DNA from 2 places in the Pseudoxanthomonas sp. 22568 genome. Region 2 is predicted to be linked to the other one. Evidence: riboswitches for the same ligand, from Rfam matches in the RefSeq annotation. Region 2 holds a riboswitch; the other holds the start of a gene.

Region 1 (10,264 bases), on a different contig from region 2:
AGTGGTCGACCGGTTGTGGAATCCGTATCTGGCCGCCTGGTACGAAGGCGGGATGGAGGATCCGCGATTGGCCCTGTTGCGCTTCGACGCCGAGCACGCGGAAATCTGGTTGAACGAGAACTCGATGCTGGCCGGAGTGAAGTTGATGCTGGGCATGGATCCGAAGAAGCATTACCGCGATCGCGTGGCCGAGGTGAATCTGCGGCATTGAGGGGTTGGGGTGAGGCTGTCACTGCGGATGCTGGACGGATTGCCCCCATCCGCCCTTCGGGCACCTTCCCCCGCACGCGGGGGAAGGGCGCGCGCCGGCTACGGCCAATGCCGCAATGACAATTTGGAGCCGGCATGCACTACAAACACCTGCGGTTTGGACAAGGCTTTCGTACCGCTTTCGCGGTGCGGGAGGTGCAAGCGGCGGAGATGGTGATCGCGCCGGGCGAGGCCGAGGGCGGGCCTGACAACCGGCATCGCGGTGCGGACCAGTGGTTGTATGTGGTGTCCGGCACCGGCGTGGCCACCATCGAAGGCGAGCGGCAGACGTTGCGCGCGGGCAGCCTGCTGGTGATCGAACACGGCGAGCGCCACGAGATCCGCAATACCGGGCGGACCTTCCTGAAGACGCTCAACTTCTATTACCCGCCGGCATACGACCAGGACGAGGAAACCCTGTCGGCGGGCGAGGGCTGAGGGAATTGGGCGGGCCGGCATGTGGCTGAATACGGGGAGCCGGATATTCAGTTCCGGCTTCACCGGCCCGAACGGTGAATGACCATGGCGCGTGCGGCCTGTCCGATCCGTCGTGCCCGCCGCGTGAGGGAAACCAACGACGCGGAGAGGGGGGCTTTGCGGCGGTGCCCCCTTATGTCGGAAGTCGATTGCATGCTGTTGTCAGACACCCAGATCCATACCCACCTGTGCCGGCTGGAAGCCACCGATGCGCGCGCCATCGGTCAACTGGAAGCGTTGACCGTCTGGATGGCGGCGCTGGTGCAGACCCATCCGGATGGCGAGCGCTTGCGCGCGGTCGCGCAGAAGTTGGCCGCGCGCGGTTCGTTGCGGGCCATCGCCGGCTATCAGGAGGAAGCGGCGGCCTATGACGCCACGTTCTGCCAGCTGATGGCGCTGAGCGACGGGACCCGCCCGTCGATTCCGGTTCCCGCCGCGCCGCCGCCACGCGTGTGACGCCGGACTGGGATAGAGTCGCCGCTCCCGTCCCGCGGCTTTCGTCCATGTCCGAGGTTTCGCTGGTCCCGATGAGTGAGCGCGCGTTCCGCACGTTCCTGCATGTCGCAGTGGAAAATTACGCCGCGGAGAATGTCTCTGCCGGACGCTGGCCCGCCGAAGGTGCGCGTGAGCGCTCGCAGGAAGCCTTCGCGCAATTGCTGCCGCAGGGAGCGGCCACGCCGGATCACTATCTGTTCGAGATCGTTGCCGGCGAGGAAGGCACGGTGGGATCGCTGTGGTACGGCGTATACACCGAAGGCGAGCAGCGCCAGGTGCATGTCTATGACGTGCTTGTGCATCCGGCGCATCGCCGTCGTGGCTATGCCGCCGCTGCGTTCACGGCGATGGAGGCGCAGGTGCGCGCGCAGGGGATCGATCGGATTGGCTTGCATGTTTTCGCACACAATGCGGGTGCGCAGGCTTTGTATGCGCGACTGGGGTATTTGACGGTGAGTCATAACCTCATCAAGCAGCTTTAGGGTTGCTCATCTCCGACTTCGAGCAGCTTCCCTCGCTGGCGGGAGGGATGTAGGTGTGGGGAAACAAAAGCAAATCCCCCTCAGTCCCCTTCTCCGAAGGGGGAGGAACAGCGGATGGCCGGTGAACCGCACTTGAAAAGCCCCCTTTGAAAAAGGGGGCGGGCACCCGCGAAGCGGGTGACGGGGGATTGACCAGCCATTCGGCTGTTGAGAAGCGCTTGCTTTTGGCGCGGAGAGAAATCTGAGAGATGAAGGCATACGAACTGCCCCATCCGCCCTTCGGGCACCTTCCCCCGCGGGCGGGGGAAGGGGGCGTTGCAGCGTGCGAGTACTCCCCAAAAAAAAGCCCCGCATCGCGGGGCTTTTTTTTTTACATCACGTTCGGCTCGCTGAAGGCTTCCGGTTCGCCGGCGAAGGCTTCCACCGGGATGCAACTGCAAAACACGTTCTTGTCGCCGTGCACGTTGTCCACGCGTGCGACCGGCGGCCAGTACTTCTGCAGCTTCAGGCTGGGCAGCGGGAACGCGGCCAGTTCACGCGGATAAGCGTGGGTCCATTCGCTGGCGCTGACCTGGGTGGCGGTGTGCGGAGCATGCTTGAGCGGATTGTCCTCGCGATCCAGGCGGCCGTCCTCGACCGCGCGGATTTCCTCGCGGATCTGGATCATCGCGTCGATGAAGCGATCCAGTTCGTGCTGCGATTCGCTCTCGGTCGGCTCGACCATCAGCGTGCCTGCCACCGGGAAGCTCAGGGTGGGGGCATGGAAGCCGAAGTCGATCAGGCGCTTGGCCACATCCTCGGCGCTGATGCCGGTGGCGTCCTTGAGCGGGCGCAGATCCAGGATGCACTCGTGCGCGACCAGGCCGTTGCGGCCGGTGTACAGGGTCTCGTAGTGCGGGGCCAGGCGCTTGGCGACATAGTTGGCGTTGAGCAGCGCCACCTGGGTGGCCTTGCGCAGGCCGGCCGAGCCCATCAGGGTGATGTACATCCAGCTGATCGGCAGGATGCTGGCGCTGCCGAAGCTGGCCGCCGATACCATGCCCACGTCGCCTTCACCGCCCAGCGTGCGCGGCAGGAACGGCGCTAGGTGCGACTTGACCGCGCACGGACCCACGCCCGGGCCGCCGCCGCCGTGCGGAATGCAGAACGTCTTGTGCAGGTTGAGGTGGGAGACATCCGAACCCCACTTGCCCGGCTTGGCCACGCCGACCAGCGCGTTCATGTTGGCGCCGTCGGTGTACACCTGTCCGCCGTGCTGGTGGATGATGTTGCAGATCTCCACCACGTCCTCTTCGAACACGCCGTGGGTAGAGGGGTAGGTCATCATGATCGCGGCCAGGCGATCGCTGTACTTCTCGGCGGCGCGGCGGATGTCCTCGACATCGACGTTGCCGTTGCTGTCGCACTTGGTGACCACCACCTGCATGCCGCACATCTGCGCGCTGGCCGGGTTGGTGCCGTGCGCGGATTCGGGAATCAGGCAGATGTCGCGCTTGGCCTCGCCGCGCGAGCGGTGGTAGGCGCGGATGGCCAGCAGGCCGGCGTATTCGCCCTGCGCGCCGGAGTTGGGCTGCAGGCTGACCGAGTCATAGCCGGTGCATTCGACCAGCATGGCTTCCAGGCCGTCGATCAGTTCCTTGTAGCCCTGCGCCTGATCGGCCGGGGCCAGCGGGTGCAGGTTGCCGAACTCCGGCCAGGTCACCGGGATCATCTCGGCGGTGGCGTTGAGCTTCATGGTGCAGCTGCCCAGCGGGATCATGGTGCGATCCATCGCCAGATCCTTGTCGGCCAGCGCACGCATGTAGCGCAGCAGTTCGTGCTCGCTGTGGTGGGTGTTGAACACCGGGTGGGTCAGGAACGGGCTGGTGCGGCGCAGGGCTTCCGGGATCAGCGAGGGGGCGCTGGCGTCCAGCGCGTCGATGCCCGGCAGGGTGGCGCCCGGGGTGGCGAACACGCCCCACAGCGCTTCGACGTCGGCGCGGGTGGTGGTTTCGTCCAGCGAGATGCACAGCGTGCCGTTGCCACGCACGCGCAGGTTGATGCGGGCCTGCCTGGCGCGGGCCAGGATCGCCTCGGCGGCGTCGCCGGCGTCGATGCACAGGGTGTCGAACGCGCTGGCGTGCACCGTGGCGTGGCCGAGCGCGCGCAGGCCTTCGGCCAGGATGGCGGTCAGGCGGGCGACGCGGCTGGCGATGCGGGTCAGGCCTTCCGGACCGTGGTAGACGGCGTACATCGAGGCCATCACCGCCAGCAGCACCTGCGCGGTGCAGATGTTGGAGGTGGCCTTCTCGCGACGGATGTGCTGCTCGCGGGTCTGCAGGGTCAGGCGGTAGGCGGGATTGCCGTCGGCATCCACCGACACGCCAATCAGGCGGCCCGGCATGGAGCGCTTGTAGGCGTCGCGGCAGGCCATGAAGGCCGCGTGCGGGCCGCCGAAGCCGAACGGCACGCCGAAGCGCTGGGTGTTGCCGACCACGATGTCGGCGCCCATCTCGCCCGGGGTCTTGAGCAGGGTCAGCGCCAGCAGGTCGGTGGCCATCACGAACAGCGCCTGGTGGCCGTGGATGATCTCCGCGTCGCGGCCCCATTCCTCCAGCCAGCCGCTGGACGCGGGGTACTGCACCAGCACGCCGAAGTAGTCACCGGCGGCGAGCTTTTCATGGAACGCTTCGGTCGAACGGACGATGTCCACGGTCAGGCCCAGCGGCTCGGCACGGGTCTGCAGGACTTCAATCGTCTGCGGATGGGTGTCGCCGGCGACCAGGAACACGTTGGACTTCGACTTGGCCGAACGCTTGGCCAGGGTCATCGCCTCGGCGGCGGCGGTGGCTTCGTCCAGCAGCGAGGCGCTGGCGATTTCCATGCCGGTCAGGTCGGTGATCATGGTCTGGAAGTTGATCAGCGCTTCCATGCGGCCCTGCGAGATTTCCGCCTGGTACGGGGTGTAGGCGGTGTACCAGGCCGGGTTCTCCAGGATGTTGCGCAGGATCACCTTCGGAGTGTGGGTGCCGTAGTAGCCCTGGCCGATGAAACTCTTGAACACCTGGTTCCGGTCGGCGACGGCGCGGATCTTGGCCAGCGCCTCTTCCTCGGTCATCGCTTCGGGCAGGGCCAGCGGCGCGGCGGACTTGATGTTGGCCGGCACGATGGCGTCGGTCATCGCCTCCAGCGAGTCGTGGCCGACCACGCGCAGCATGTGCGCGATTTCGGCGTCGTTGGGACCGATGTGGCGGGCGATGAAAGCGTCGTGGTGCTCGAGATCGCGAAGCGAGGACGGAGTCTGGGACATGGGCAGGGGCATCCGGAAAAGGCATGAAGCCGGGCGTGCGAAGTGCGCACGTGGGTGCCCCTCTGTCCTTTTGCCTGAGAGTTTGGAAGCGCCGCGGACGAGGTCGCGGTGGTGCTTCGTGCCCCTTCGGCGCCGGCGCGTGGCCGATCTCTCCAGAGTGTTTGCAGCGGGGGTGGTATCGGGCCTGAGCGATTACGGGCGTTTGCGCCTTCGGCAGCGGGTTTCCCCGCTTCTCCCACCTGGGTCTTGCGGCGCGGATTATAGCCTGCGGCCGCCCGCATCGTCCCGGTTGGCCTTACCATGTCCGGCCCCCCGCGCCGGCCATCCCTGTTCATGAATGCGCCCCCTTTCCGACTCCTGCGCCTGGACCACATCGTCCTGCGCGTCCGCGACCTGGCGGCCATGCGCGCCTTCTATTGCGGGGTGCTGGGCTGCACGGTGGAGCGGGACCGGCCGGAGCTGGGCCTGTTGCAACTGCGGGCCGGCGAGTCGCTGATCGACCTTGTGCCGGTGGACGGCAAGCTGGGCCGGCTGGGCGGGGCCGCGCCAGGGCCGGAAGGCCACAACGTCGACCACCTGTGCCTGCGGGTGGAACCGTTCGACCGCGAGGCGCTGGCGGCGTACCTGGAAGCGGCCGGGGCGACCCTGGCCGAATTCGGTGAGCGCTACGGCGCCGACGGCATGGGACCGTCCCAGTACCTGCGGGACCCGGAAGGCAACACGGTCGAGCTGAAGGGCCCGCCGACTTCGCCGCCGGTGGACCCTTCGGCGGTCGGGAGCGCGCCATGACCGGCGTCCGCAAGCTGCCGTCCAACCGCCGCCTGGCCCTGCTGCTGGGCGGGCTGGCCATGTTCGGCCCGTTCTCGATCGACACCATCTTCCCCGCGTTCAACGCGATGGGTGCGCAGCTGGGCGCGGACAAGCTGGCGATGCAGCAGGTCATCAGCATCTACCTGCTGACCTACGCGTTGATGAGCCTGGTGCACGGCCCGCTGTCGGATGCGTTCGGCCGGCGCAAGGTGATCCTGGGCGGGCTGTTCCTGTTCCTGCTGGCGTCGATTGGCTGCGCACTGTCGCGCGACATGACCACGCTGCTGCTGTTCCGCGCGCTGCAGGGTTTCTCGGCCGGCGTGGGTTTCATCGTCGGCCGCGCGGTGATCCGCGATGTGCTGCATGGCGACGACGCGCAGCGGCTGATGAGCCAGGTGTCGATGATCTTCGGCATCGCCCCGGCGATCGCGCCGATCATCGGCGGCTGGATCCTGGGCTGGAGCGCGTGGCCGGTGATCTTCTGGTTCCTGGCCGGCTTCTCGCTGCTGCTGTTGCTGACCGTCGGCCTGTGGCTGCCGGAAACCCATCCGCCGGAAGTGCGGGTGAAGGTGTCGCCCAAGCACCTGTTGCGTGACTACTTCGCCATCGCCCTGAATCCGCGTTTCCAGCGGCTGGCGGCGGCCGGTTCGCTGAGCTTCGGCGGCATCTTCCTGTACATCGCCTCGGCGCCAATCTTCGTGATGGATCGGTTGGGCTTGAACGAGCAGCAGTTCGCCTGGCTGTTCCTGCCGACCATCGGCGGCATGACCCTGGGCGCGTTTGTGTCCGGCCGCGCCGCCGGCCGCATCAGCGGCACCCAGCTGACCCGCATCGGCTTTGCCTGCATGGGCGTGTCGACGCTCGCCAACATCGCCTACAACGCATGGGCGGGGGATGCGATCAGCATTCCGTGGGCGGTGCTGCCGATGTGCCTGTCGGCGTTCGGCGTGGCACTGATCTTCCCGATCCTCACCCTGGCCATTCTCGACATGTATCCGCGCCAGCGCGGCGCGGCGTCGTCGTTGCAGGCCTTCAGCAACCTGCTGGTCAACACGATCATCGCCGGCGTGGTTTCCGCGCTGTTGAGCCGGCACGGGCTGTGGCTGGCGCTGGGCGCGGGCGTGCTGACGCTGGCCGGCTGGGCGATGTGGCGCTGGGAAGCGCAGGTAAGCCGACGCGCCGAAGCCTGTCCGAAAGAACCCGCCGCGCTTGAACCCACCGATCAGATCTGAGCTCCGACAAGGAAATCCCCGATGTCCACCCATTCAAAGGCCCGCCGCGACGCCAAGAAGCGCAGGGCGATCAAGGCACGCAACCTGGCTCGCGCCAATGCCCCGGCGATCGAGCCGCATGCCGAGCTGCGAAATCCGCAGGGCGATCTGCTGGCCGGCATCGTGCGCCAGGCCGGCGTGTGGGTGCTGGGCATGGACGGCCGCATCGCCGGCAGTTCCGACAGCGCCGCCGAGGTGCTGACGATGATCAAGCGCGCCGCCGCCCTGCACGAAGCCAACGGCCAGCCGGTGCGGCTGGTTTACTCGGATGAGCTGCGCGACACCGCCGTCATCGAAGCCGCCGCCCAGGGCATGAGCCTGGAGGACTTCGAGAAGAAGCTGGAAGCCGAGATGAGCGCCGGCGCCGAAGACGCCGATTCCGAACCGGACGCCGCCCCCACCCAGCATTGAATGGTTTCCTTGTAGGAGCGACGTCAGTCGCGGCCGGATGGGGGAATGCCTCGTCGCGACTCACGTCGCTCCTACAAAGGAGCATGAGTCGCGACAGCTGGATGCTTCATCGCGACTTACGTCGCTCCCACAAGAAACGTGGTGTGGCTAGCGTCGCCATCAGCAACAACGCCGGCACGCCAATCCAGCGGGCTTCCGACCACAGCACCTCCACGCCGCGCGCGCTGAAGAACCGGTGCGCGAACGGCGATACCTCGATGACCTGCCAGGGTGCGAAGAAACGCTGCTCCGACCACGGCCACAGCAGGGCCACGCCCAGGCCGCCGTTGGTCAGCATGTCCAGCAGCGGATGCGACAGCGCGGACAGGCCGACGAAGAAGAAGGCGGGCCATGCCTTCGCACGCAGCGGGCGATGGCACAGCGCCGTCAACGTGCCCAACAGCAGCGCGAACACGAGGGAATGACTGGCGCCGCGATGCCCCAGCGCATCGGCGTAGGCGATACCGAATTTGAACGCCGCCACGTCCGCATCCGGCAGCATCGCCGCCACCGCGCCCGCAATCAGCAAGCGCGCGGGGATACGCCGGCGTCCCAGACCAAGACCAACGGCGACGGGAACCAGGGCGTGGGCAAACACGGTGGGCATGCGGACACTCCGTTGCGAACGAGGCGCCCACCATCGCCGTTGCGCTTGAAGTGACAGTGAAGCCGGACCCGTAGAGCGGAGCTTGCTCCGCTGACAGGGCACGCACGCCCGGAACCGCACGACATCAGTGGATCAAGCCATCAATGCGTTGGCCGGGATGACGGGGCCGGAGCGCGAGGCGGCGGGAAGCGGAGCAAGCTCCGCTCTACGGGCTGGGGGTCGGATACCGGCGAAACACGCCACGTTGCTTGAAGACGGCGCGAGTCTTGAACCGGGGAACGGCCGGCGCACTGCCGGCGGACACCGCATTGGCCTGGCCCGGAATCAACGGCTGCGATCCATTCATCAGGATCGGCGTGGTGGGCGCGAGCCATTGCCGGATATGCGGATAGGCCACGTCAAAGCGCGAATACCAGTCGCGATTCTGGGTATTGGATGTCGAGCCGCTATTCGCGCAGCTGGCGTCGCCGCCCTGCAGGCCGCCACGCAACCGATAGCCATCGGCGTGCAGGGTGAACAGGCCCGATCCGCTGCTGCCGCCCTCGGTACTGCCGCTCAGCCAGGCCACGCCGTTGTGGGTGGCGTCGCTGCTGGCCGGAATCTGCTGGCCCGAGGAAACCTTCTTGGCGTCGCCCGACGGATGATGGATGCCGAGGATGGTGCTGGAAGCGGGAAGGGCGGCGGCGTCCCATCCGCTGAACTCGGCACCCGCCGGCGCCGGGTCGGCCAGCCGCAACAGCAGGGCATCGGTGTCGCTGCTGGAGTACAGATAGGTGGCGCCGCCGGTCAACTGGGTAACGGCTTGCGACACGCCGCTGTTGCAGCTGGTGGCTTCGTAGCGCCAGAACGTATTGAGCGTGGAGGCCACGCCCTGGTCGCTGATGCAGTGATGCGCGGAATAGAAATAGGGGGTCTGGGTACCGGTCGCGGTGTCGTTGAGCAGCGTGCCGGTGCAGATGAACACGCCGGTCTGGCCACTGTCGTCCTTGCTGATGAACTGCATGTGCGCGATCGCGTTCTTGGCACGGACGAAACGGTCGCCCAGTTCGGCGACCCGGCAGGCGGTGTCGATGTTGCAGCTTTCCGACTCGCCGATCTTTTCCAGGATCTTGAAGTCGCTGCGGCTGTTGGCCAGCAGGTGCACCAGTTGCGGGGCATTGAGGCGTGCCATGGCCGCAACGACGTGCGCGGGACGGTAGATTTCGATGTATTGGGTCTGGCCATCGGTGCTGGGCGTCCAGTAGAGCCCCTGCGCATCGACCTGGCGCTGGGCTTCGCGTGCGGTCACCACCGCGACAATCCGGTCGGGATGGTCGGAGCCGGCGAAACGCAGTTCCACGTCCGGATGCAGGGCGGTGACCTGCAGGCCGGCGCGCACGGCCAGCGCGTCGGGCGAACTGATCTCCACGCGCGCTGTCGATGCACCGTGCCCGAGTGCGCGCCAGCTCAGCGCAGGCTGGGCCAGCGTGGTGACGCCTTCGGTGCTCAGCCGGCGTCCCATGCCGACCTGTACCGGTTTCATCTGCCGTGCCGCGTTGCGTTTCTGCAGATTGAACAGGCGCTGGATCGGCATTTCGCGATAACGCACGCGCGCGCTCTGCAGGGTGTTGAAATCGGGTGTGCGCCAGTGCGCGGACGGCGCTGCCTGCGTGCGGCTGGTTTCACCCGGCACGCTCTGCGCCCAGGCCGTCGGCGCGATGATGGCGCAGGCCAATGCCAGCATTGTCCAACCGAGATGGATTCGTTTGCCCATGGTGGTCCCCCTGATTCGTCCCTGGTCGGGGAATGGTATCAGCGATGGCGGCGTGGACCATGGGCGTGCGCGTCACAACGAACAAGGCCGGCTTGCGCCGGCCTTGTCGTATCGCTTCAAGCGAAAATCAGCCCTGCTTCCTGGCCGGTTCCGCCTTCGCCGGCGCGGCAGGCGCCGCGGCGGTGGTGGCCGGCGGCGTGGGCTGCCAGCCGCAGGTCTGGCCTTCGTTCTGTTGCTTCAGCCATTCCTGCAGCGGGGCGAAGTACTCCAGCACCGCGTTGGCGTCCATCTTCTCGGTGCCGGTCAGTTCCTTCAGCGTGGCCTGCCACGGCTGGCTGGCGCCCTTCTCCAGCATCGCCCAGAAGCGCTGGCCGGCGACCT
Region 2 (10,264 bases):
CATTCCCGGAGTTAATACCCATGGCTGCAAAGGACATCCGTTTCGGTGAAGACGCTCGTTCGCGCATGGTGCGCGGCGTCAACGTGCTCGCCAACGCCGTCAAGGCCACCCTCGGCCCGAAGGGCCGCAACGTCGTGCTCGAGAAGAGCTTCGGCGCCCCGACCATCACCAAGGACGGCGTTTCCGTCGCCAAGGAAATCGAACTGGCCGACAAGTTCGAGAACATGGGCGCGCAGATGGTCAAGGAAGTCGCTTCCAAGACCTCCGACAACGCCGGTGACGGCACCACCACCGCCACCGTGCTGGCGCAGGCGCTGATCCGCGAAGGTTCCAAGGCGGTCGCCGCCGGCATGAACCCGATGGATCTGAAGCGCGGCATCGACAAGGCCGTGATCGCGGCCGTGGCCGAGCTGAAGAAGATCAGCAAGCCCACCGCCGACGACAAGGCCATCGCCCAGGTCGGCACCATCTCCGCCAACTCCGACGAGTCGATCGGCAACATCATCGCCGACGCGATGAAGAAGGTCGGCAAGGAAGGCGTGATCACCGTCGAGGAAGGCTCGGGCCTGGACAACGAGCTGGACGTCGTCGAAGGCATGCAGTTCGACCGCGGCTACCTGTCGCCGTACTTCGTCAACAACCAGCAGTCGATGACCGCCGACCTGGATGACCCGTTCATCCTGCTGCACGACAAGAAGATCTCCAACGTGCGTGACCTGCTGCCCGTGCTGGAAGGCGTGGCCAAGGCCGGCAAGCCGCTGCTGATCGTCGCCGAGGAAGTGGAAGGCGAAGCGCTGGCGACCCTGGTCGTCAACACCATCCGCGGCATCGTCAAGGTCGTGGCCGTGAAGGCCCCGGGCTTCGGCGACCGTCGCAAGGCGATGCTGGAAGACATGGCCGTGCTGACCGGCGGCACCGTGATCTCCGAGGAAGTGGGCCTGTCGCTGGAGAAGGCCACCATCAAGGATCTGGGCCGCGCCAAGAAGGTGCAGGTCTCGAAGGAAAACAGCACCATCATCGACGGCGCCGGCGACACCTCCGCCATCGAAGCGCGCATCAAGCAGATCAAGGCGCAGATCGAAGAGACCTCTTCGGACTACGACCGCGAGAAGCTGCAGGAGCGCGTGGCCAAGCTGGCCGGCGGCGTGGCCGTCATCAAGGTCGGTGCCGCCACCGAAGTCGAGATGAAGGAAAAGAAGGCGCGCGTTGAAGACGCCCTGCACGCCACCCGTGCGGCCGTCGAGGAAGGCGTGGTCCCGGGCGGCGGCGTCGCCCTGATCCGTGCCAAGGCCGCCATCGAAGGCCTGAAGGGCATCAACGAAGACCAGACCCACGGCATCCAGATCGCCCTGCGCGCGATGGAAGCCCCGCTGCGCGAAATCGTCACCAACGCCGGCGAAGAGCCCTCCGTGATCGTCAACAAGGTCAAGGACGGTTCGGGCAACTTCGGCTACAACGCCGCCAACGGCGAGTTCGGCGACATGGTCGAGTTCGGCATCCTGGATCCGACCAAGGTCACCCGCACCGCGCTGCAGAACGCCGCGTCCATCGCGGGCCTGATGATCACCACCGAAGCGATGGTGGCCGAGGCTCCGAAGAAGGACGAGCCGGCGATGCCGCCGGGCGGTGGCATGGGCGGCATGGGCGGCATGGATTTCTGATCCGGCCCTCCAGGCAAACCCGCAAGACGAAAAACCCCGCCGCAAGGCGGGGTTTTTCTTTGGGCCTGGCAACCTCCTCTCCTGCGGGAGCGACGTCAGTCGCGAGCTTTTGCCATTGGCGCCTCTGCCCTTCCCGAATGATGAACGGAAGGCTCGCGACTGACGTCGCTCCCACAAGGAGATGGCGGGTGCTTGACCGAAGCGATGGTGGCCGAGGCTCCGAAGAAGGACGAGCCGGCGATGCCGCCGGGCGGTGGCATGGGCGGCATGGATTTCTGATCCGGCTTTCCAGGCAGTACCGCGACACCGGAAAACCCCGCCGCAAGGCGGGGTTTTTCTTTGGTGCGGATCTCCCCTTTTCTTTTCCTGTGGGAGCGACGTCAGTCGCGAGCTTTTGCCCCCTGGGCCCGTGTCCTTCCCGAATGATGAACGGAAGGCTCGCGACTGACGTCGCTCCCACAAGGGGAGGGCGGGTGCTTGCAAATGAAACATTTTGCATCGCGGCAAAGCTGTGTTATCAATGCACTCCAATGAACGCAGCCCGCGCCAGCTTTTACTTTTGGTACTACTTTCCGATGCCGCTGGCGGAGGAAGGACTGCGCTCACCCTGAAGAAACATTCAGACGCATTCCCGAAAGCCGCCAGCGAACCTGGCGGCTTTTTTGCTTCCAGGGCTGGCGACATCGCACACAGACAACGAACTGGAGATTTCCCGATGGCGCCCCACACCGACGATCTGCGCATCCGCAAGCTGGAACCGCTCACGCCTCCGGCCGAGGTCATCGCGGAACTGCCCTGCGACGAGGCCGTGTCCGAAACCGTCAGCCGCAGCCGCGAAGCGCTGCACGCGATCCTGCATGGCCGCGACGATCGCCTGGCGGTGGTGATCGGCCCATGTTCCATCCACGACCCGATCGCCGCGATGGAATACGCGCAGCGCCTGCGCCCGCTGCGCGATGCGCTGGGCGGCGAACTGGAAATCGTCATGCGCGTGTATTTCGAGAAACCGCGCACCACGGTCGGCTGGAAGGGCCTGATCAACGATCCCGGCCTGGATGGCAGCTTCCGCATCAACGAGGGCCTGCGGCTGGCGCGCGGCCTGCTCCGCAACATCAACCGCCTGGGCCTGCCGGCCGGTTGCGAATACCTGGACACCACCTCGCCGCAGTACATCGCCGATCTGGTCGCCTGGGGCGCCATCGGCGCGCGCACCACCGAGAGCCAGATCCATCGTGAACTCGCCTCGGGCCTGTCGTGTCCGGTCGGCTTCAAGAACGGCACCGACGGCAACGTGAAGATCGCCGCCGACGCGGTCAACGCGGCTTCGCATCCGCATCATTTCCTGGCCGTCACCAAGGAAGGCCGCTCGGCCATCGCCGCCACCACCGGCAACCCGGACTGCCACGTGATCCTGCGCGGTGGCAAGGCGCCGAACTACGACGCCGACAGCGTGGAGGCGGCCAGCCAGGTATTGGCGAAGGCGGGCCTGGCGCCGCGCCTGATGATCGACGCCAGCCACGCCAACAGCCTGAAGGATCCGGAAAACCAGCCGCGCGTGATCGAGGACATCGCCGCGCAGATCGAGGCCGGCGAGACCCGCATCATCGGCGCGATGATCGAAAGCCACCTGGTCGCCGGCCGCCAGGATCTGGTGCCGGGCCAGCCGCTGGCCTACGGACAGAGCATCACCGACGGCTGCATCGGCTGGGACGCGTCGGTGGCCGTGCTGGAACGCCTGGCCACCGCCGTGCGCCGTCGCCGCGAGCGCAACGTGTCGCAGGCGGCCTAGTCCGCATCGTGGAGGGCCGCAGGAGCGGCCCGGGCGCGACGGCGATCCGTTCCCCTCTCTCCGGATCGTCGGCGCAATCCCGGGGCCGCTCCTGCGCGGAGCGCCATTCCCCAAGGCAGAAACGCCGGACTCAAGGTAGGAGCGCCGTCCCGGCGCGAGCTGTTTGCTTCAGGACGTCCTGATCTCGAAGCATCCTCGATCCGGGCACCCCGCGAAGAGCTCGCGGCCGGAGGCCGCTCCTACCGGAGGTGCGGATTCCGGATTCAGGTGTTCGTTGACGCGCCCGCGTCTGGAGAAGCCTGCGCCGCCGTGCAACGCGCTCAATGCGTTTCGCCGCGATAGACGAACTTCGGTACGTCCCAGTTGTAGCGGATCGCCAGCAGTCGCAGCAGGAAGCCGCCGCCCAGGCAGCCCAGGGTGGCGGTGGACTCATTCACGCCCGCGTGCAGCAGGAGCAGATACGCCGCGCCGGTCAGCAGCGAGACGCTGGCATACAGTTCCTTCTGGAATACCAGCGGAATCTCGTTGCACAGCACATCGCGCAGCACGCCGCCGAAGGTGCCGGTGAGCATGCCGGCGATCACCACGATGGCCGGCGCGTGCCCGGCCTCGCGCGCGATCGCGCAGCCGATCAGGGTGAAGGCGACCAGGCCCAGCGCATCCAGCCACAGGAACGCCTGGCGAAGATGATGCATCCAGCGGGCGACGAAGGTGGCGACGATGGCCGCGCCGATGGTGTAGCCCAGGTATTCCGGATGCTTCACCCAGCCCAGCGGGTAGTGGCCGAGCACGATGTCGCGCAGCGAGCCGCCGCCGAGCGCGGTGACCGAGGCGATGATGACGACACCGAACAGATCCATCCGCCGACGGCCGGCGGATAGCGCGCCGGTCATGGCTTCGGCGGTGATGGCGACGAGGTAGATCAGGGACAGCAGCATGGGGAAGGTTCCGGCGGGAGGTGGCCGGAACCGGCGGGAATTGCGCGCACGCGGTCCACGCGCGGAGGGCGCGTGGGACGGAACACTCAATTCATGACCGGAATCCGGTGCCGCTCCCGCTGTCCTTTTGCCTGAGAGTTCGGCGGCGTGGGCCGCTTGCCCCTTCGGCGGGTCATCGAAGACCTCTCTCCAGATCGGCGTGGGTGGATGCAGTGGATGGTTGCGTCCAGCAACCGGGCCTGAGCGATTATGGGAGCCTGCGCCTTCGGCGGGAGCCGTGCGGCTCCGCTCTCCTGCATCCGGCGCGCACTTTAGCAGAGACCGATGTGAAAATACCGGCTCCACTGGCCTGCCTGTCCCCATGATCGCCTACGCGCTGCGCTCCGAAACCCCCGCCGACCTGACCGCCATCCGCGCCCTGATCACGGAAGCCTTCGCCGGCGCCGAACACAGCAGCGGCACCGAGGCGGCGATCGTCGACGCGTTGCGCGCGCGCGACGAGCTGACCCTGTCGCTGCTGGCGGAACAGGATGGGCGGGTGATCGGCCACGTCGCGTTTTCGCCGGTGGCCATCGGCAACGGCGCGGCCGGCTGGTACGGGCTGGGGCCGGTGGCGGTGGCGCCGGACTGCCAGGGCGCCGGTATCGGCGCCGCGCTGATCGAAGCCGGCCTGGCCCGGTTGCGCCAGGCCGGCGCGGGCGGCTGCGTGGTGCTGGGCGATCCCGGGTATTACGCGCGTTTCGGTTTCGCGAACGAGGCCGAGCTGCGTTACGAGGGCACACCGGCCGAATACTTCATGGCGTTGACCCTGGATGGCAGCCGGCCGCAGGGGGCGGTGGCGTACAGCGTGGCGTTCGAGGCGACGGAAACCACGCGGGACTGACATTGGCTTTGCCTCCCCCTTCGGAGAAGGGGGATTGAGGGGGATTTGTTCTTGGCGCCAACAGCAAATCCCCCGTCACCTGCTGCGCAGGTGCCCGCCCCCTTTTGCAAAGGGGGCTATCGATGTGGCGCCTTTGCTTATGCCTCCCCCTTCGAAGAAGGGGGACTGAGGGGGATTTGCTCTTGGCGCCAAAAGCAAATCCCCCGTCACCTGCTGTGCAGGTGCCCGCCCCCTTTTGCAAAGGGGGCTATCGATGCTGCGACTTCTGCTTTTACCTCCCCCTTCGGAGAAGGGGGACGGAGGGGGATTGATCAGCCATGCAGCTGTTGAAACGCGCTTGCTCTTTCAGGCCTTCATGCTGCCCGTGTCCAGCCACCGCTGGTGCCACGACAGTGCCTCGGGCAACAGGTGCGGGGTGTGGCGGCCATAGCTGGCATGCAGGGCGCGTTCGAAATAGTCGGTCAGCGCGTCGCGGTAGTCCGGATGCGCGCACTGCGCAATCAGCACGCGCGCGCGTTGCTTGGGCGAGAGGCCGCGCAGATCCGCAAGCCCCTGTTCGGTGACGATGATCGAGACGTCGTGTTCGGTGTGGTCCACGTGGCTGACCATCGGCACCAGCGAGGAGATGCTGCCGCCCTTGGCGGTGCTGGGGCTGAGGAAGATCGAAAGGTAGCCGTTGCGGGCGAAGTCGCCGGAGCCACCGATGCCGTTCTGGATGCGCGAGCCCATGATGTGGGTCGAATTGACGTTGCCGTACAGGTCCGCTTCCACCATCCCGTTCATGCAGATGCAGCCGAGCCGGCGCACCAGTTCCGGATGGTTGGAGATTTCCTGCGTGCGCATGACGATGCGTTCGCGGTAGAAACCGATGTTCTGCTTGAACACCTCGTTGGCTTCCGGGCTCAGCGCGAAGCCGGTGCACGAGGCGCTGCGCAGCACGCCGTCGCGCAGCATGTCCAGCATGCCGTCCTGGATGACCTCGGTGAACGCGGTCAGGTCGCGGAAGCCGCTGGCGCTCAGGCCGGCCAGCACCGCGTTGGGGATGTTGCCCACGCCCGATTGCAGTGGCAGCAGATTGGGCGGCAGCCGGCCCTTTTTCACTTCGTGCTGCAGGAATTCGATCAGGTGCGCGGCGATCCGTTCGCTGGTCGCATCGGCCGGATTGAACGGGCTGTTGCGATCCGGGCCGTGGGTGCGCACCACCGCGACAATCTTGTCCGGGTCGCAGCGCAGCGCGGTGTCGCCGATGCGATCGTCCGGATGGATCAACGGAATCGGCTTGCGGTGCGGCGGCAGCGCGGTGCCGTAGTAGATGTCGTGCATGCCGTCCAGGCCTTCGGGCTGCCAGTCGTTGACCTCGACGATCACCTTGCGCGCCAGATCCAGCCAGGTCTTGTTGTTGCCCACCGAGGTGGACGGCACCAGCGCGCCGTCCTCACGGATCGCCGACACTTCCACCACCGCGGTATCGACCTCGCCGTAGAAGCCGAACCAGGTGTGCTGGGCGACGTGGCTAAGGTGGGTGTCGAGGTATTCCAGGGTGCCGGCGTTGATGCGCTGGCGGGTGTCCGGATCGCTCTGGAACGGCAAACGCAGGGCGATGCCGTCGACCTTGGCCAGCGCGCCGTCCAGTTCCGGCGCGGTGGACGCGCCGGTGAGCAGGCGGATCTGGAAGCCCTGGCCCTGCGCGTGGCAACGGTCGATCCGCGCCGCCAGTGCCAGCGGCACTTCCTTCGGATAGCCCGAGCCGGTGAATCCGCTCATGGCCACGGTCTCGCCGGGCTGGATGTGCGCGGCGGCTTCTTCGGCGGAAACGGCGAGCGCGCGCAGGCGCGGATGGCGGATACGGTCGCTGGACATGCGGGGGAGCGGAACCAGAAAGCGGAAAGCGCGCATTATCGCCCGCGGGCCCGGCCCGGGGGCCAAGACGATCGGGGAATACACCGCATGCGATGTTTCGTGTCCCGTGGTTCGGGCATGCTGTGCGCATGAACAGGACGTCGATTTCCGGGCTCGCCCCCCGCTGGAGCAGCACACGCCGCTGGCTGCTGCGCGCGGCCTTGGCCCTGCTGGCGCTGTACGCGCTGTACCTGGCCGCGGCCAATCTGTGGATCAACACCGCTTTGGGCGAGCGCACGCTCAACCGCAAGCCGGAGAAATTCCAGATGCATTGGGCCGGCGGTCACAGCTGGTGGCCCGGACGGGTCAGCCTGCGCGAGGTGAAACTGCAGGGCCAGGTGCGGCGCATCGCCTGGCAGGCGCAGGCCAGCGCGGTGCAGGGCGAGATTGCGTTGTGGCCGCTGCTGCGACGGGAACTGCACGTGCCGTGGGTACAGGCCGACGGCGTGAGCGGCGGCGTCCATCGCGCCGAACGCGAACTGCCGGTGCCGCCGCCACGCGACGGCGGGTGGGTGTTGCGCTTCGATCGCATCGCCAGTGACAGCCTGACCCGCGGCGAGTTCGACGGCCTGCGCCTGGACGGTGAAGGCAGCGCGCAGGTCGGTTTCGTCAAGCAACTGCGTGGCGGGCCAATGGAATTGCTGCCGTCGCGCGCGGCGTTCCGCAAGGCGCGACTGGTCCGCGATGGCGAGGAGGTGCTACGCGAGGCGGAACTGGAAGCCAACTTTGCGATCGCCAGGCACCGCCGCGAGGAGGCGCCGGGCCTGCGCAAGTTGCTCAAGACCGACGCGCGGCTGAAGCTGCGCGGCATCACCAGCGCCATCGACGTCACTCCGGTGCCGGGCGGCGTCACCCTCGCGCTCGTGCCCGGGCGCGGCCAGGCCAATATCGATCTCGGTTTCTCCAGGGGCGCGCTCACGCCGGGCAGCCACCTGCAATGGAGCATGCCGATCGGCGGCAGCGACGCATCCGGCGTCTCCCGCACCGACGCGCTGGGCATCGCGCTGGCGGTGGATCGCCAGGACATCGCGCTGAAGGTGAAGGCGCCGCCGCTCGCCCAGGGCCGGATGTCGGTGGACGCGGATCTGCGCCTGCGCGGGCGCGAGCTTCCGCTGGGAGATTTCCCCTCGCTGCTGCCGCGCGCGTCCGGGCACGTGGTCGGGCGCTGGCGGTTCTCCTCGCTGCACTGGATCACCAGCCTGTTTCCGCGGACGCCGTGGCTGCAACTGGAAGGCGCGGGGGACGTGGATGCCGACGTGCAGGTGGTGAACGGGCAACTGGCCGCCGGCAGCCGCATCGGCGTGCCGGAGGTGGACGCGGTGGCCGATGTGATGGGCAACCGCATCCGCGGCCGCGCCCACGCCGATATCCGCCTGGACGCCGGTCCCAAGGGCGAACTGGTGCCGCGGCTGCAGGCGGTGATGGAGCAGTTCCATGTCGCCTCGGTGCGCGCACCGCAGCGTCCCTATGTGCAGGGTCGCAACCTGCGCCTGTTCCTCAACGCCGATGGCCCCTTGCAGGACCTGCGCAACGCGATGCGCGGGCGGGTGGTGTTCGACAACGCCAACGTGCCGGACCTGCGCGTCTACAACCCGTACCTGCCGCGCCGGCACATGCGCTTCGACGGCGGCGCCGGTTTCCTCAGCGGCGATCTGTCGCTGGATACCGCCGGCGATGTCGGCCACGGCCGCCTGCGCATCACCGGGCGCGGCGCGCGCATGCATCTGGCCGGAATCGATCTGCGTGGCGACGTGGACATCGGCCTGGCCCTGCGCCGCGCGGATCTGCGACGGCGCGCGTTCGTCGCCGACGGCAGCACCGTGCAGTTCCGCAACCTCGGTTTCCGCGAACCCGGCGGCGATGCGCGCAGCGGCTGGTGGGCGAAGCTGCGGCTGGATCGCGCGCGCCTGGACGTGGATCGCCCGCTCAGCGCCGGAGGCAGCGCGGCGGTGCAGATGAAGGACGTGGGTTTCCTGCTGGCGCTGTTCTCGCGCAAGAAGGACTACCCCAAATGGGTCTACCGGCTGGTCGACGCCGGCCAGGCGCAGGCCGATGGCCGGGTGCAGTGGCGCGACGACGTGCTGGTGCTGGACCGGGTGAAGGCGAACAACGACCGTTTCGACCTGCAGGCCCGGCTGCGCCTGCAGGGCCCGCGTCGCAGCGGCCAGCTCTACGCGCGCTGGGGCGTGCTCAGCGCGGGGCTGGAATTGCAGGACAATGCCCGCCGCTGGCATCTGGTGAAGGCGCGGGAGTGGTACCAGGGGCAGCCGGATCTGCTGCGTTGAGGACCGTTTTGCGCAGTTGAACGGTTTGGCCCCTATTCAGGTTTCAGCCGTGTGAATCGTGAAACCGGTTACAGGATCGGCCCGAAAATTGGTCTGGCATCGGTAACATCCAAGCAGAACAAGGCTTTTCGGAAAAACCCCGTTCCCGGCTCAAATGTACTGCCCGGTTTTGTTTTGCAGTGCAGCGTGCAAGCCCCGCAACCGCTCCTTCACGATGGCCCCGCATCCCGACGTGGGGGAGGGAGCAAGCCCGCAACTGGCCTAGCCATTGCGGGCTTTTTTATGCCCGGGATTTGGGATTCGGGATTGGGGATTCGCAACAGCGCGGTGTGGCCGCAATGCTGGATTCCGGTAGGGCGGCTGTCGGTGGGGTGGGGGAGGCGTAGAATTCACGCCATGAACGAGTCCTCCCCGCGCCAGATTCCCCTCCAGGTCGTTTCCACCGCCGCCGCCGCCTCCGCCCCGCTGGAAACGGGCGTCAAGCAGTTGGGCGGCGACAAGATTTCCCGTTCGCCGGTGCAGTTCGCCGACGCGCCGGTGCTGCGCAAGCCGTCGTGGATCCGCGTGCGCATTCCCAGTGACGGTTCGGTGGCGCGGCTGAAGGCCAAGCTGCGCGAGAACCGGCTGGTCACCGTGTGCGAGGAGGCCAGTTGCCCGAACATCCACGAGTGCTTCGGCCACGGCACCGCGACTTTCATGATCCTGGGCGAGGTCTGCACCCGCCGCTGTTCCTTCTGCGACGTCGCCCACGGCCGGCCCAAGCCGCCGGATGCGTCCGAGCCGCTCAGCCTGGCGCATACCGTGGCCGA

Evidence for each region. Region 2 has a riboswitch for glycine ahead of ACTJI2_RS15315 (trimeric intracellular cation channel family protein). Riboswitches for the same ligand answer to the same signal wherever they lie in the genome.
Region 1: linked by a shared signal. The riboswitch ahead of gcvP (aminomethyl-transferring glycine dehydrogenase) and the one ahead of ACTJI2_RS15315 (trimeric intracellular cation channel family protein) in region 2 are both predicted to bind glycine.

Annotation. Positions count from the first base shown of each region.
Region 1 is NZ_JBQENC010000016.1:19,064-29,327, reverse strand. Features, by position in the region: gene ACTJI2_RS17310 (pyridoxamine 5'-phosphate oxidase family protein) at 1-211, shown strand, start outside; gene ACTJI2_RS17305 (cupin domain-containing protein) at 346-687, shown strand; gene ACTJI2_RS17300 (hypothetical protein) at 880-1,182, shown strand; gene ACTJI2_RS17295 (GNAT family N-acetyltransferase) at 1,230-1,703, shown strand; gene gcvP (aminomethyl-transferring glycine dehydrogenase) at 2,074-4,992, opposite strand; glycine riboswitch at 5,045-5,158, opposite strand; gene ACTJI2_RS17285 (VOC family protein) at 5,326-5,781, shown strand; gene ACTJI2_RS17280 (multidrug effflux MFS transporter) at 5,778-7,034, shown strand; gene ACTJI2_RS17275 (hypothetical protein) at 7,056-7,484, shown strand; gene ACTJI2_RS17270 (metal-dependent hydrolase) at 7,591-8,130, opposite strand; gene ACTJI2_RS17265 (hypothetical protein) at 8,336-9,883, opposite strand; gene ACTJI2_RS17260 (M2 family metallopeptidase) at 10,011-10,264, opposite strand, start outside.
Region 2 is NZ_JBQENC010000012.1:93,280-103,543, reverse strand. Features, by position in the region: gene groL (chaperonin GroEL) at 21-1,661, shown strand; gene ACTJI2_RS15320 (3-deoxy-7-phosphoheptulonate synthase) at 2,377-3,450, shown strand; gene ACTJI2_RS15315 (trimeric intracellular cation channel family protein) at 3,771-4,388, opposite strand; glycine riboswitch at 4,500-4,591, opposite strand; glycine riboswitch at 4,602-4,694, opposite strand; gene ACTJI2_RS15310 (GNAT family N-acetyltransferase) at 4,750-5,271, shown strand; gene ACTJI2_RS15305 (acetyl-CoA hydrolase/transferase family protein) at 5,617-7,131, opposite strand; gene ACTJI2_RS15300 (hypothetical protein) at 7,260-9,455, shown strand; gene lipA (lipoyl synthase) at 9,852-10,264, shown strand, end outside.